2 regions of the Paenibacillus sp. 2RAB27 genome follow, and region 2 is predicted to be linked to the other one. Evidence: riboswitches for the same ligand, from Rfam matches in the RefSeq annotation. Region 2 holds a riboswitch; the other holds the start of a gene.

Region 1 (5,818 bases), on a different contig from region 2:
TTTTCTCACGTGCAGAAAGCAAAAGCTGCCCTCAAAGTAGATAATTCTACTTGTAGGACAGCTTTATTAGATATGCGATTACACTACTTATTCAATTTCACGTTCATATAAATTAGCGCTCCAACCGCGGCCATCATATCTACCACGATGAATGAAATCAAGGCTGCGATAATAGTCATTCAGTGTTGGATTATCTGCCATACAGTCTAAACGCAGCCAGCCTTTGCCTTTGTTCTTTATATAATCTGCTGACCAAGCTAGAAACCTGCTGCCGAAACCCTCTCCTTTATATTTTCGGGACACGACTAAACGGTGTACGTAACCAGCATCATCATGGAACAAGTCTCCCCAAATCTCTTCGAAATGCCATTGGATGGAAAAACAACCAATCAACTCACCGTTCTGACACGCGACAAATACTTCTTGATCATTTATAAAAGTTGTTAAATAGGCATTGTTAAAAGAATCCTCTCTCCACTGTGTGAATCCCTTCGACAATTGAATCCACTGAGCTGCTTCAACAAACAACTTCTGAATTGCATCTAAATCTTCTATTTGTGCTTTCCTTATCATAAATAAATCCTTTTGCTGCAGCGCTGCGGTAAACTCGTCTTTGCGCCAATGGTACTCAATCTTTGAAGCAGTAGCGAGGGCTCTCTCTTCACCAAATAGTCTAGCAACGACATAAAGAGCAGCATCGAATCCCGCGGTAACCCCAGCGGACATTACAATTTTCCCGTTATCAATGTACCTTACATCTTCGACAATCGTAGCACTAGGTGGTGCAATTTCGCGCAATAATTCAAATGCATTTCGATTGGTCGTCACTCGTAATCCATCCAGCAAGTTTGCTTTCGCCAACAAGAGCGCACCTGTGCAAACAGATAAGACGATTTCCGCGCTAGCAGCAGTATGGCTAATCCATGATGTAATCATTGCGTTGTTCATTTCAGTTCGCGATCCTAAACCACCTGGGACAATCAAAATGTCAGGCAATGGGCAATTGTCTAAGCTGTATTTGGGAAGAATCGTGAGACCACTGACTGTTGTCACAGGTTTTTGCTCTTCGCCCACCGTGTAGACCTTGAAATCCTTGCCCCAATTACTCGATACCCCAAACACATCGAACGGACCGGCAATATCCAATAGATCTACCTTTTCATAAATGAGGACTGCCACATTTCTAGCTCGTTCCATTCCATTCTCCTCCTTGAAATAAAAAAAGTATTTGATCGATTGATCAAATACTTTGCCCAGGCGAACGGCTGTTATGGAATATGTGCTCCCCCGTAGTGATCTACGTTTCGCCAGTTACACATACCAAATATTCCCTTAATTATATTCGGTCATAACTGTGAAAATCAAGAAAAATTTCTTCGACCATGCCATATTTGGTTAGATTAATTGTGTAATTAAATAAACGGAAGTCACCCACATGATTATCGCTGATACTTTATTGAGATACGTCATAAATGTGTTCGATTTATCTAATTTCCCAACCTGTCTCCCCACGACAGCAAGAGCAAAAAACCAAATCCATGACACAAGTATACAAGCAATTGCAAATACCAGTTTTTCTTTTCCAACATAGTGGATAGAACTTGTCCCAATGACGCCGATCGTATCCAGAATGGCATGAGGATTTAGGAGTGAAACCGATGCAGCAAACGCGATCTGCTTCTTAGGTGATAAAGCTTTTTCATCGGATGACGTGTTGGCAGGTTTACTTTTCCAAGTCACAATCCCCATATAGATCAGGAAAAGTATGCCTAGTACGAAAAGCACGAACTTGATAGCAGGTATCGTGACAATAACGACGGATATACCTAAAATAGCCAAAGTAATCAGTGCAGTATCGCAAAGTGCTGCTGTGAGAACGACCGGTAATGCCCTAACTAAACGTGGTTGTGTCACACCTTGATTAAAAACAAATACATTTTGAACACCTAACGGTAAAATCAGACCTGCTGATAAAAGAATTCCTTGGAAGATGGCAGTAAGCATGATGTATTTTCTCCTATCTACAAATCATCGTAAACATATATTCAAAGGGAACGTAGATGCGCTATTCGCATCGCGTCAAATGCTCACAAAGCACCTCATCAATCGCACGTCGGGATATAGCGGCTAATCCTGGGTTCTTATCTATGTAGTAAGCGTAAGCAATTAACCCGAATGAAAGCGCCCAGCCGCGTCCTCGCGACCATGTTGCTTCATCGACTGTTAGCAAAGAGCGGAATTCCTCTCTGCTTTCAGTCGTGAGAAATGTCCATGCAACCATGAGGTCGCAGGCAGGATCGCCTACACCCAATGTACCGAAATCGATCACGGCACTTAATCGTCCCTGTTCTATAAGAAGATTTCCCGGATGTAAATCTCCATGGATCCAAACGCCCTGTCCCTGCCATACGGGAGCTTGAAGTGTCAAGTCCCATACAGCCTCTGCCACGGCAGGGTCGATGATTGTGTTCAAGCTTGCGATTGCATCTCGAACTGCCGCATCACGCATCGCCAGAGGCTCACCCCTGCCAGAATTGTGAGAACCTGAGGCTGGCCCACCAGTAGGATCGATTGACTGCATAGCATTAACGAAATGCGCAAGAACTGTTGCTGCTTGGTTATAGCTGTCTACTTGTCCAACTGTCGCATTCTCGCCATCGAGCCAACTATACACAGACCAGTACCATGGGTAGTCTTCGGTGGGAACGCCTTTTGCTAAAGGTACTGGAATGGATATCGGGATCATCGGGGCTAGCTTCGGCAGCCAACGCTGCTCTTTTTCCACTTGTCCAATGGCCCAATCTGCTCGAGGTAATCGAACAGCCATATCATCACCAAGCCGATAGATCGCATTGTCTGTTCCTGCTGAATCCACAGGTCGGAGAGGCAGCTCTGCCCATTGTGGAAATTGTGAAGAGATCAGTTGTTGCACGAGTGTTAAGTCAATAGCAATCTCTTTCGATTGGCTCATTCGAACACGTCCTTTGGAGTAATTCAAGATCATCACATTAACCACAATAGCGACAGCGACAGCTCCAGCAACCCAAGCCCCAGCAACAGCCTAGGCACTCTGCTTAATGTAAATAGATGGAAAATATGCAGCTAATATTATGCTATTTTTCACCTTATTTGAAATAACTGTAAAAAGTACAGCTATTTTCATACATAACCACCGAAATCAACTGAATCGAGAGAATTAGAAGTACTTTTTCCATCTAAATTCTAAATTTCGCCCTAAACTGACAAAATAGCTGGAGTTTTTCCAGTTAATCAATAATTTCTCTCTGTCCACCTCGACTAAATGCCCTTGAAACTAACTATCCACGGCGACCTTTGTCACAAATTTCTCACTACCGAAATCATATCCAGCAAACCAAATTTTCACCAGCTTACCAACCGTTATATCGGAGAATTGTGCTGGGCCGCTTTCCTTTCTTAGTTGTGCGAATGGAAGTAGTTTATATTTCACACCATCAATTTCAATGATACGCTCCACGTTAACGCCTTCGCCAGTTGTAACTACTCCAGTAACCTTACCACTAGCATCACCGGCGCCATTGCCATGTGCGATGATCTCGAGGCGAAGTCCCATTGTTTGACCAGGGTAGCTCGTCAACATCATGCCTTCCGCCCACACTTTAACGGTATCTCCAATCTGAACTTCATTCGATTGCAGCTTCTTCCCTTCAAACTCAATTCGTGCATCGTCTGACATGGTATACCACGCAGCATCAGGCATTTTGTTATCTTGACCAATGAATTTATCGGATGAAACGACCAAAAAACTACCCTTCTCATTAATTGCAGTAATTTTACCAGTCATTCCAGATTGCTCATTAATCGTATAGACGGAAATATTCAGTGGAAACTCGGCACCGATCGCCTCAAATATGGATTGTTTAAGACTTGCCTTCTCTGCATCCGAGAGTGTTTTGGCATGTTCGCCTACGCGGCGCACTTCCAGAAATGCTTCTTTCTCATTGCTATAAGAGGATTGAGGCCTGACTTGATGTTTTTCAAAAACTGCCCCTAACGTAATTAGTTGATTTGTATATTTTTGTAAATCTTCTTTAGATACAGATTTCATCGGTTTAGGCGCTTCTTGGAGCTGAGCAGCTCCTTCATATTGATCCAATCCCTTTCGATCACAGCACCCCGTAATCAGGACCACACTAAGAATCGTACATTGAACCATTGGAACCCAATTTCGCTTTGTCCACATGAAATACTTCCACCCTTCTCCCACGTGATTATATGCAATTCCAGTCGTATGTATTAGACGATCATTTCCTGATAAATGTTTCTATTTCAAACAATATTTTGGTAAAATGATCATGACTCGCCATCACATCGGTATCATCGTTAAGGAGTGTTCACATTGGCATACGAAGCAAAAATGAAAGAAACGGATAGCAGCGTCCTTGAGTTTATCGAAAATGTGGAAAGTGCTAAAAAACGTGAAGACGCTTATCAATTATTAGATATTTTTACAGAAGTGACAGGGTATGAAGCCAAAATGTGGGGTCCAAGCATTATTGGTTTTGGCACTTATCATTACAAATATGCATCCGGTCATGAGGGCGATGCTCCTCTAGTTGGGTTCTCGCCGCGAAAAGCCAAAATCAGCTTGTATTTTGCAACAGGGGATACCGATCGCGAAGAATTATTAATGCAGTTCGGCAAGCACGAGGCTGCAAAAGCCTGTGTATACATCAATAAAGTAGCAGATATCAACGTTGATATCTTAAAAGCTCTAATCAGCCAATCGGTTACATTTCTGCAGGAGCGTTACCCAAGCCATGATTAAATTAAAACAGCAAGCATCCGAGATGCTTGCTGTTTTGATCTTATTTCGCTTGAATATAACCTTCCGCTTTCAGCAACTCAGCGATTAGCACCGCGCCACCTGCTGCACCGCGCAACGTGTTATGCGACAATCCAACGAATTTATAATCAAACATGGAATCTTCGCGTAAACGCCCGACGGAAACGCCCATACCGCGCTCAATTTCGCGATCCAGCTTCGTTTGTGGTCTATTTTCTTCTTCAAAGTATGTGATGAACTGTTTCGGAGCACTCGGCAGATTCAACTCTTGCGGACGTCCTTTGTAGTTCAACCAGCGAGCAAGAATTTCTTCTTTCGAAGGTTTATTCTCGAAAGAGGCAAACACAGTTGCCAAATGTCCGTCCGTTACTGGAACGCGGATACATTGCGTCGTAATTAGCGGAGAGCTCGCTTTAACGATTTCATTATTTACGATATTGCCCCAGATACGCAGCGGCTCTTGCTCACTTTTCTCTTCTTCCCCACCGATGTAAGGAATAACGTTATCTAACATCTCCGGCCAATCTGTGAAGTTTTTACCTGCACCTGAGATCGCTTGATACGTCGAAGCAACCACATTCGTTGGTTTAAAATCTAACAATGCATGAAGCGCTGGAACATAGCTTTGGATAGAGCAGTTTGGTTTTACTGCGATAAATCCAGTCGATGTGCCAAGACGTTTTCTTTGCGCAGCAATGATTTCAATATGAGCTGGATTCACTTCTGGGATGACCATCGGAATATCAGGCGTCCAGCGGTGAGCTGAGTTATTCGAAATAACAGGCGTTCCTGTTTTGGCGTAAGCTTCTTCTAACGCTTTAATTTCATCCTTTTTCATATCAACGGCACAAAAAATAAAATCAACCCCAGTGGCAACTTCCTCCACTTTCGATGCATCTTGCACGATAATTTGCTTCACATTTTCAGGGATTGGCGTAGCTAGTTTCCATCTGCTTTGAACCGATTCTTCATACGTTTTACCAGCGGAGCTGC
Region 2 (5,818 bases):
GTCAAGCTTTCAAGCTTACTTAACTCAAACAACCCCTCCGGTAAGTTGTAAAGATCTTGTTCAAAAATGACTAGTTCCCGCAGCTCCGAAAGCTCCCGAATTCTCTCAGGCAACTCCGTTAAATGATGTCGACTAATATACAGCCTATCCGTTTTATGTTTAATGGCATCGTCTAGTAGACGATCAAAGTCCTTGTGAGCCTCTACTCTTAGAAAAAGTCCTGTCATTTGATCCATCAATCCCATTGCTTCTTCCTCAGTTACATCCATCCCATACTCATCTTCATGGACAATTGAGTAAAGGTAGTCTCCACCACCTTCTTTCAAGAAACATAAGTCTTCTGGAAGTTTAGGGAATATCCAATCCGACAACTGATTTGCCATCTGTTTCAGTAGATACCCGCTTTCTTCACAACTTCTATACAAATAATAAGATCCTGCGGTATAAAAAGCATGACTGCGATATTCTTTTTTAATTTGGATAACATCTTCGATATTCTCGCCTTGGATGATGATTGTTTTCACCAAGTAAGGCTCTAACGCTACTAACACGCTTGTGTATTGCTTCGGCTCCCCATCTGCAAGATGCCACAGTCTTTCGCTAAGCACAAAACATTCCGAGTTTCGTATCGCCAAATCAATGACTTGTGCGTAGGCATCTCCTTTGGGATCTGTATGCATTCTCATTTGTTGAATCTCCATTTCAAATCGTAGTAATAACGCCAACACAATCAGGAATTATGACTATTTGTCCCTTCCAACAACTTAAAACAAACTCACTACATATTTTACCATAATTAGGAATCTATTTTCGGGAGAAAATAAATAGACCCCCAGCTTCATGCTGAGGGTCTTCATTCTACTTAATCCCATACTCCCTTTTAAACTTAAAAATCTCATCAACCGCCTGGCGATACCCACCTGATTCTCGAAAAGATTCGCTTATTTTTGCAGCAGCAGTCAAAAATGAGGAGTCAGTTAACACCTGATCCACCGCTTCCCTTAGTTGTTCAGCACTCAAAGTTTGCATTTGCAAGGTCACACCTGCTCCGATACTTTCGACTTGCTTAGCAATCATCGGTTGATCAGCGCTTTGTGGGATGACAAGGAGTGGAACTCCGTAATAGAGCCCTTCATGCGTACTATTCATACCACCATGTGTGATAAATAACTTCGTGTTGGGCAGCAATTCGGTTTGTGGAACATAGGGTTTCACAGTAAAGTTAAGTGGAATTTCCCCTAAGTCAGATATTTGAACGTTTTTCCCAATTGACATGACAATGGTATGTTCCGTATTCCCCAAAGCTTCCATACAAAGTTTATAGAAATTAATGGATCGGTTAAACACGGTTCCCAATGAAATGTATATTGGTTTTTTCGCTTGGATTCCTTCAAAATCATTGCTTTCTGAGCGTAACCGCGTTGAAATCGATGGCCCTACGAATCGATAGGACTGATCGAACGATTCTCCATTCGGTTGAAACTCCCTCGTGGTATACACGATTGTAAGCGTTGCAGGATTACAACATACTTCATAAGGAGAATGGATCTCTACATCATATTTTTCCTTCACCATCATCGTCAGGTTTTGAAATTGCTCATAAATAGGCTGAACAATTTCAGAAGGGAAGTTATTTAAAAAATGTTCCAACTCCTGATCAATGGATTCTTTGGACTGCGCAAAAGACGTACAAGAATTAATTGCAGGAAGCTTAAGCAGCTGACCAAGTATACGTCCACACCCGAACATGGAATCATGGATGATATAATCAAATTTCTCATCTTTGATCTGTTCGAGCACGCTAGGTATAACAATGTCTGCAGTAAGTAATAATCCGTTAACTCTCTCCAACAAGTAGTTTCTTCCACCTGAGATGAAAGCTTTTATAAACTTTTGGTCGTCAAATGTTCGTACGGTAGCCCCCGTCTTTTCAATTCGCTCTCTAAACGCTTCTATGCAAAAGTACACGACCTCTTCGCCACGGGAAATCAGCTCCTGCACGACTCCGATCGTGGGATTGATATGTCCCTCTGATCCACCATTTATAAATAAAATGCGCGCCATTTCTACCTCTCCTTATGCTAGATGAACAACTCGCTCCTCATAACCATTACTGCTTGGCCTGAAAGTAGAACTCTGTTTTCATGTAAACTAATTTTTAGTATACCGCCTCTTGCGGACGCCTGATACGCATACAAATCTGTTTTATTTAATTTTTTGCCCCAATATGGCGCAAGACCACAATGTGAAGAACCGGTTACGGGATCCTCATCTACACCTACTGCTGGGAAAAAACATCTCGAAACAAAGTCATAATCTTTCGATCGACTTGTCACATTGATCCCTCTAGTTTGAATCGTCCGCAACAAAGAGTAATTAGGACTTAGACGCTTAATGATGTCTTCAGATCCAACTTCAATGAAGTAATCGAATCTATTCCGTCCAACATATAGAGGATCAATTTGAAGTGCATCCATCAATTCTGATGGATATTCACATGTGCTCACAGGTTCCGACGGAAAATTAAGTTGAATCCAAGCATCTTGCTTTATTGCAGTTAATAGCCCACTTCTGGTAAAGAAACTTGCTTGTTGGTTCAGTGGTAAAATGCCCGTTGCCCACAACATATGCGCGCTAGCCAATGTAGCGTGTCCGCACAAATCCACCTCAGAATTAGGTGTAAACCATCTAAGCGAATACCCGTCTTGCTGAGGAAACAAAAAAGCTGTTTCTGACAAATTCATTTCTGAAGCAATTCGTTGCATCAACTCTTCATCAAGAGGTTTAGAAGTTAAACAAACTGCAGCAGGATTTCCCTTGAATACTTGATCCGTGAAAGCATCCACAACATAGATTGTCAAAGCCAAAATAATCCCACCTTTCTTCTTTTTCGTCTTTCGAAAATCTGCTCCGAATTCAAGATGTCCTCTGCTCAGCAAAGCCCATCCGACACATCGAATACTGAAAACTAGATTGCTGAATTTTATCCGATAGATCCCATAAATTTGTTAGGAGCCGTACTTCAATATTTCTTTTAAAAAGCTCACCGAATAGATCCTTTATTTCAAATTGATGTATGGGAACTTGTGATTTCTCACTCACATAGTAACCCGCTCCAAGATCTCGCTCATAGAAATCTGATGAATCAAATTCATAGATATATAACGTTGTATTCTTCATGATTTCAAACCATTTATGCTCAATCGCTACGACGTGATTCATTGCATTTGAAGACAAATAGTTCCTTTTATCTTCCTCCGTAGTTGCCTCATTGGCATAAAAAGTAACTCTCGGACAGTTCCGAGGCGTTAGGAAATTGGGGAAACATTTATCATTAATCGCCCATACTAAGCCTTTGGTTGGGTCCAGATCTTTTCTTGAAGGCAGTCTAGGATTGAAAATAGAAATATCTTTTTCTTCACTGACGTGAAACAATTTCATCTAACTCCCCCTTTTTCAACCTCAACTACACTAACTTTTCTGCCGCATCGACGGTGTGTTTCAACAAGGTGGCTATCGTGACAGGTCCTACTCCTGCAGGAACAGGGGTAATTGCGGATGCTCTTTCCTTACAAGCCTCATAATCAACATCCCCAATGTTGCCTTCGTTATACCCCGCATCCAACACGACGGCCTCTTGTTTAATCCAATCCCCTTGCACAAATTTCGGTTTCCCAACTGCCGCTACCACAATATCAGCTAACTGTACCATCTCTACTAAATTCGCCGTCTTTGAATGGCATATCGTTACTGTTGCATTCCGATTGAGTAACATCAGGGAAACAGGTTTTCCGAGAATGGGGCTTCGCCCTATAACAACAGCGTGCTTGCCTTCCATTGAAATGCGATAATAATCCATAATAGCAAGAATCGCCGCCGGTGTACAAGATGGGAAATCGGCAAAGCCGAAAGCATTTTGAGCAAACCCGAGCGTCGTGACACCATCTACATCTTTCCCGATACCGATCGCTTCAAAGGCAGCCCTTTCGTCAATATGATGAGGTACTGGGTGTTGCAATAAAATCCCATGGACACTTGGGTCAACATTCAGTTTCTGAATTTCAGCAATCAAATCTGCTGTCGAAGTATGCTCGGGAAGTTCAATACGAATCGACCTGATACCAAGTCGTTTACATGCATTTCCTTTCATTTTCACATAAGTAGCTGACGATGGATCACCACCGACCAGAATCGTAGCCAAGCAAGGAATGATTCTCTTCCCAGCTAATAGATTAATTCTACTTTTCAGCGCCTCTTTCATGTCTGTTGCCACTCGATTACCATCCAAGATTACGGTTTCCGCGCTCATCTTATCATTCCTCTCAAGTTAGGTTCAAACATAAAGAGGTAAGGGGATTTCCCCTTACCTCTTGCCCAGGCGTACGGCCGTTATCGATATGCTCCCTCATGGTTCCCCATGCTCCGCCAGTCACACATCGTTTATTAGTTCCTCTATCATAGCAATGTATGCCAATATTTTCAATTGCTTTGCACGAACATCATGACAAAGTTGCAGGTGACATAAAGAACGAATACCACATATTCGTCATGAAGACATCAAGAACTACGAAGTAAAACATCTCAAGTCCAACATTTCGTTCGGCCAAACCTTTTCTCCATAAGCGGGTTAACCAATAAGAAATTGCTGCAAACAGAACAAGTAAAATCAAGCTAACCCATACCGATTGCAAGAAATCCGGCATCACCTGCAGCGCAATCGGTTTCCGGTAATCGCCAATAAATAACGCTTTGACAATGAGATACATCGCCATAGATATGCCAAAGTGCCGCTTCGCATGCTCGTCATAATGATATTGCCAAAATACACTGATCACGATTAAATAAAGGCCAGGCAATAGAATCCATTTTAAGCTAATTAGTGCCGTTAGTACGCCAATCCCCCAAAATAGTGGTAAATTCCCAGCAGCTTGTTGGAAGTCCTCTGCATGAATCCTGTTCATTCGCTCCGCATAAGGAAGCTGATCAGTGGCATAGTAGACCCGATACGTCTCAGCGTTTACAGCATCGAGCCATATAGCTAGTGAACTCCCTTTGTTCGAAGCAAACATCGGATACACGGCAAAACCGCCGAATTGGCTAATCCGCGTAGCATTCAACATTTTACCATCCTGAAAGCTAATCGTGTACACCTCTTGACTCGTTTGACGCCTATTTTTCTCATACACTGACGAAGCGACAAGCGTTTTTTCACCAGTAGATGACTGCGTAAATGTAGGATGCAAAATGGTATCGGAATCGTTCCCCTTCGTGACAGGAAGATTAAGGACTTCATCATATATCTTATCCGGTTGATTCGCTGGGAAAGTGAGCATATGTAAGGTGCTTTTACCTGATTTGCGTGAGCTCGTTGTATACGCGGTAATAAATGTAGAACCATCCAAACCTAACGCCATATCATCTAAGCTGCTCGTTGCATAATCCACGTCCTTCAGTTTCATCTGCACAAGCGGCTTCAAAGACGTCTCTTCTAGTTTCACGTAGTGAAAGGATTCGCTGCCATCTTTATTGACGGCGTAAACAAGAGATAGGCTGCCCCCAGAGGTATCCTTTACACCGTGAATTTGTTTCACATTCGCTATATCAAGTTTCGTCCATGTAAGCTTGGCATTCGGATGAAATTCACTGACATACAGCGTTGAATCATTGTATGCGAGCATAACGCTATTCCCTTTGGGGCCAACCACTGTTTGCACACTTTCGATCTCGTTCTCCAAGAGTGTGTTCTTCGAACTCCATGAACCACTCTTCCATTCACTCGCATACAGTTTATTGCCGTCCCCGATCCAAATCACATGAT

Evidence for each region. A riboswitch is a leader RNA that binds a small molecule or an ion and turns the genes downstream of it on or off. The one in region 2 is predicted to bind ZMP and ZTP.
Region 1: linked by a shared signal. The riboswitch ahead of AB4114_RS21370 (GNAT family N-acetyltransferase) and the one ahead of AB4114_RS34260 (bifunctional 5,10-methylenetetrahydrofolate dehydrogenase/5,10-methenyltetrahydrofolate cyclohydrolase) in region 2 are both predicted to bind ZMP and ZTP.

Annotation. Positions count from the first base shown of each region.
Region 1 covers NZ_JBFRGR010000016.1:133,866-139,683, forward strand. The annotation lists gene AB4114_RS21370 (GNAT family N-acetyltransferase) at 88-1,197, opposite strand; ZMP/ZTP riboswitch at 1,245-1,325, opposite strand; gene AB4114_RS21375 (LysE/ArgO family amino acid transporter) at 1,396-2,004, opposite strand; gene AB4114_RS21380 (aminoglycoside phosphotransferase family protein) at 2,066-2,971, opposite strand; gene AB4114_RS21385 (DUF3221 domain-containing protein) at 3,314-4,222, opposite strand; gene AB4114_RS21390 (DUF1801 domain-containing protein) at 4,397-4,807, shown strand; gene asd (aspartate-semialdehyde dehydrogenase) at 4,848-5,818, opposite strand, start outside.
Region 2 covers NZ_JBFRGR010000059.1:538-6,355, forward strand. The annotation lists gene AB4114_RS34240 (leucine-rich repeat domain-containing protein) at 1-686, opposite strand, end outside; gene AB4114_RS34245 (macrolide family glycosyltransferase) at 859-2,064, opposite strand; gene AB4114_RS34250 (PhzF family phenazine biosynthesis protein) at 2,082-2,867, opposite strand; gene AB4114_RS34255 (DUF6886 family protein) at 2,917-3,441, opposite strand; gene AB4114_RS34260 (bifunctional 5,10-methylenetetrahydrofolate dehydrogenase/5,10-methenyltetrahydrofolate cyclohydrolase) at 3,467-4,309, opposite strand; ZMP/ZTP riboswitch at 4,366-4,443, opposite strand; gene AB4114_RS34265 (hypothetical protein) at 4,500-5,818, opposite strand, start outside.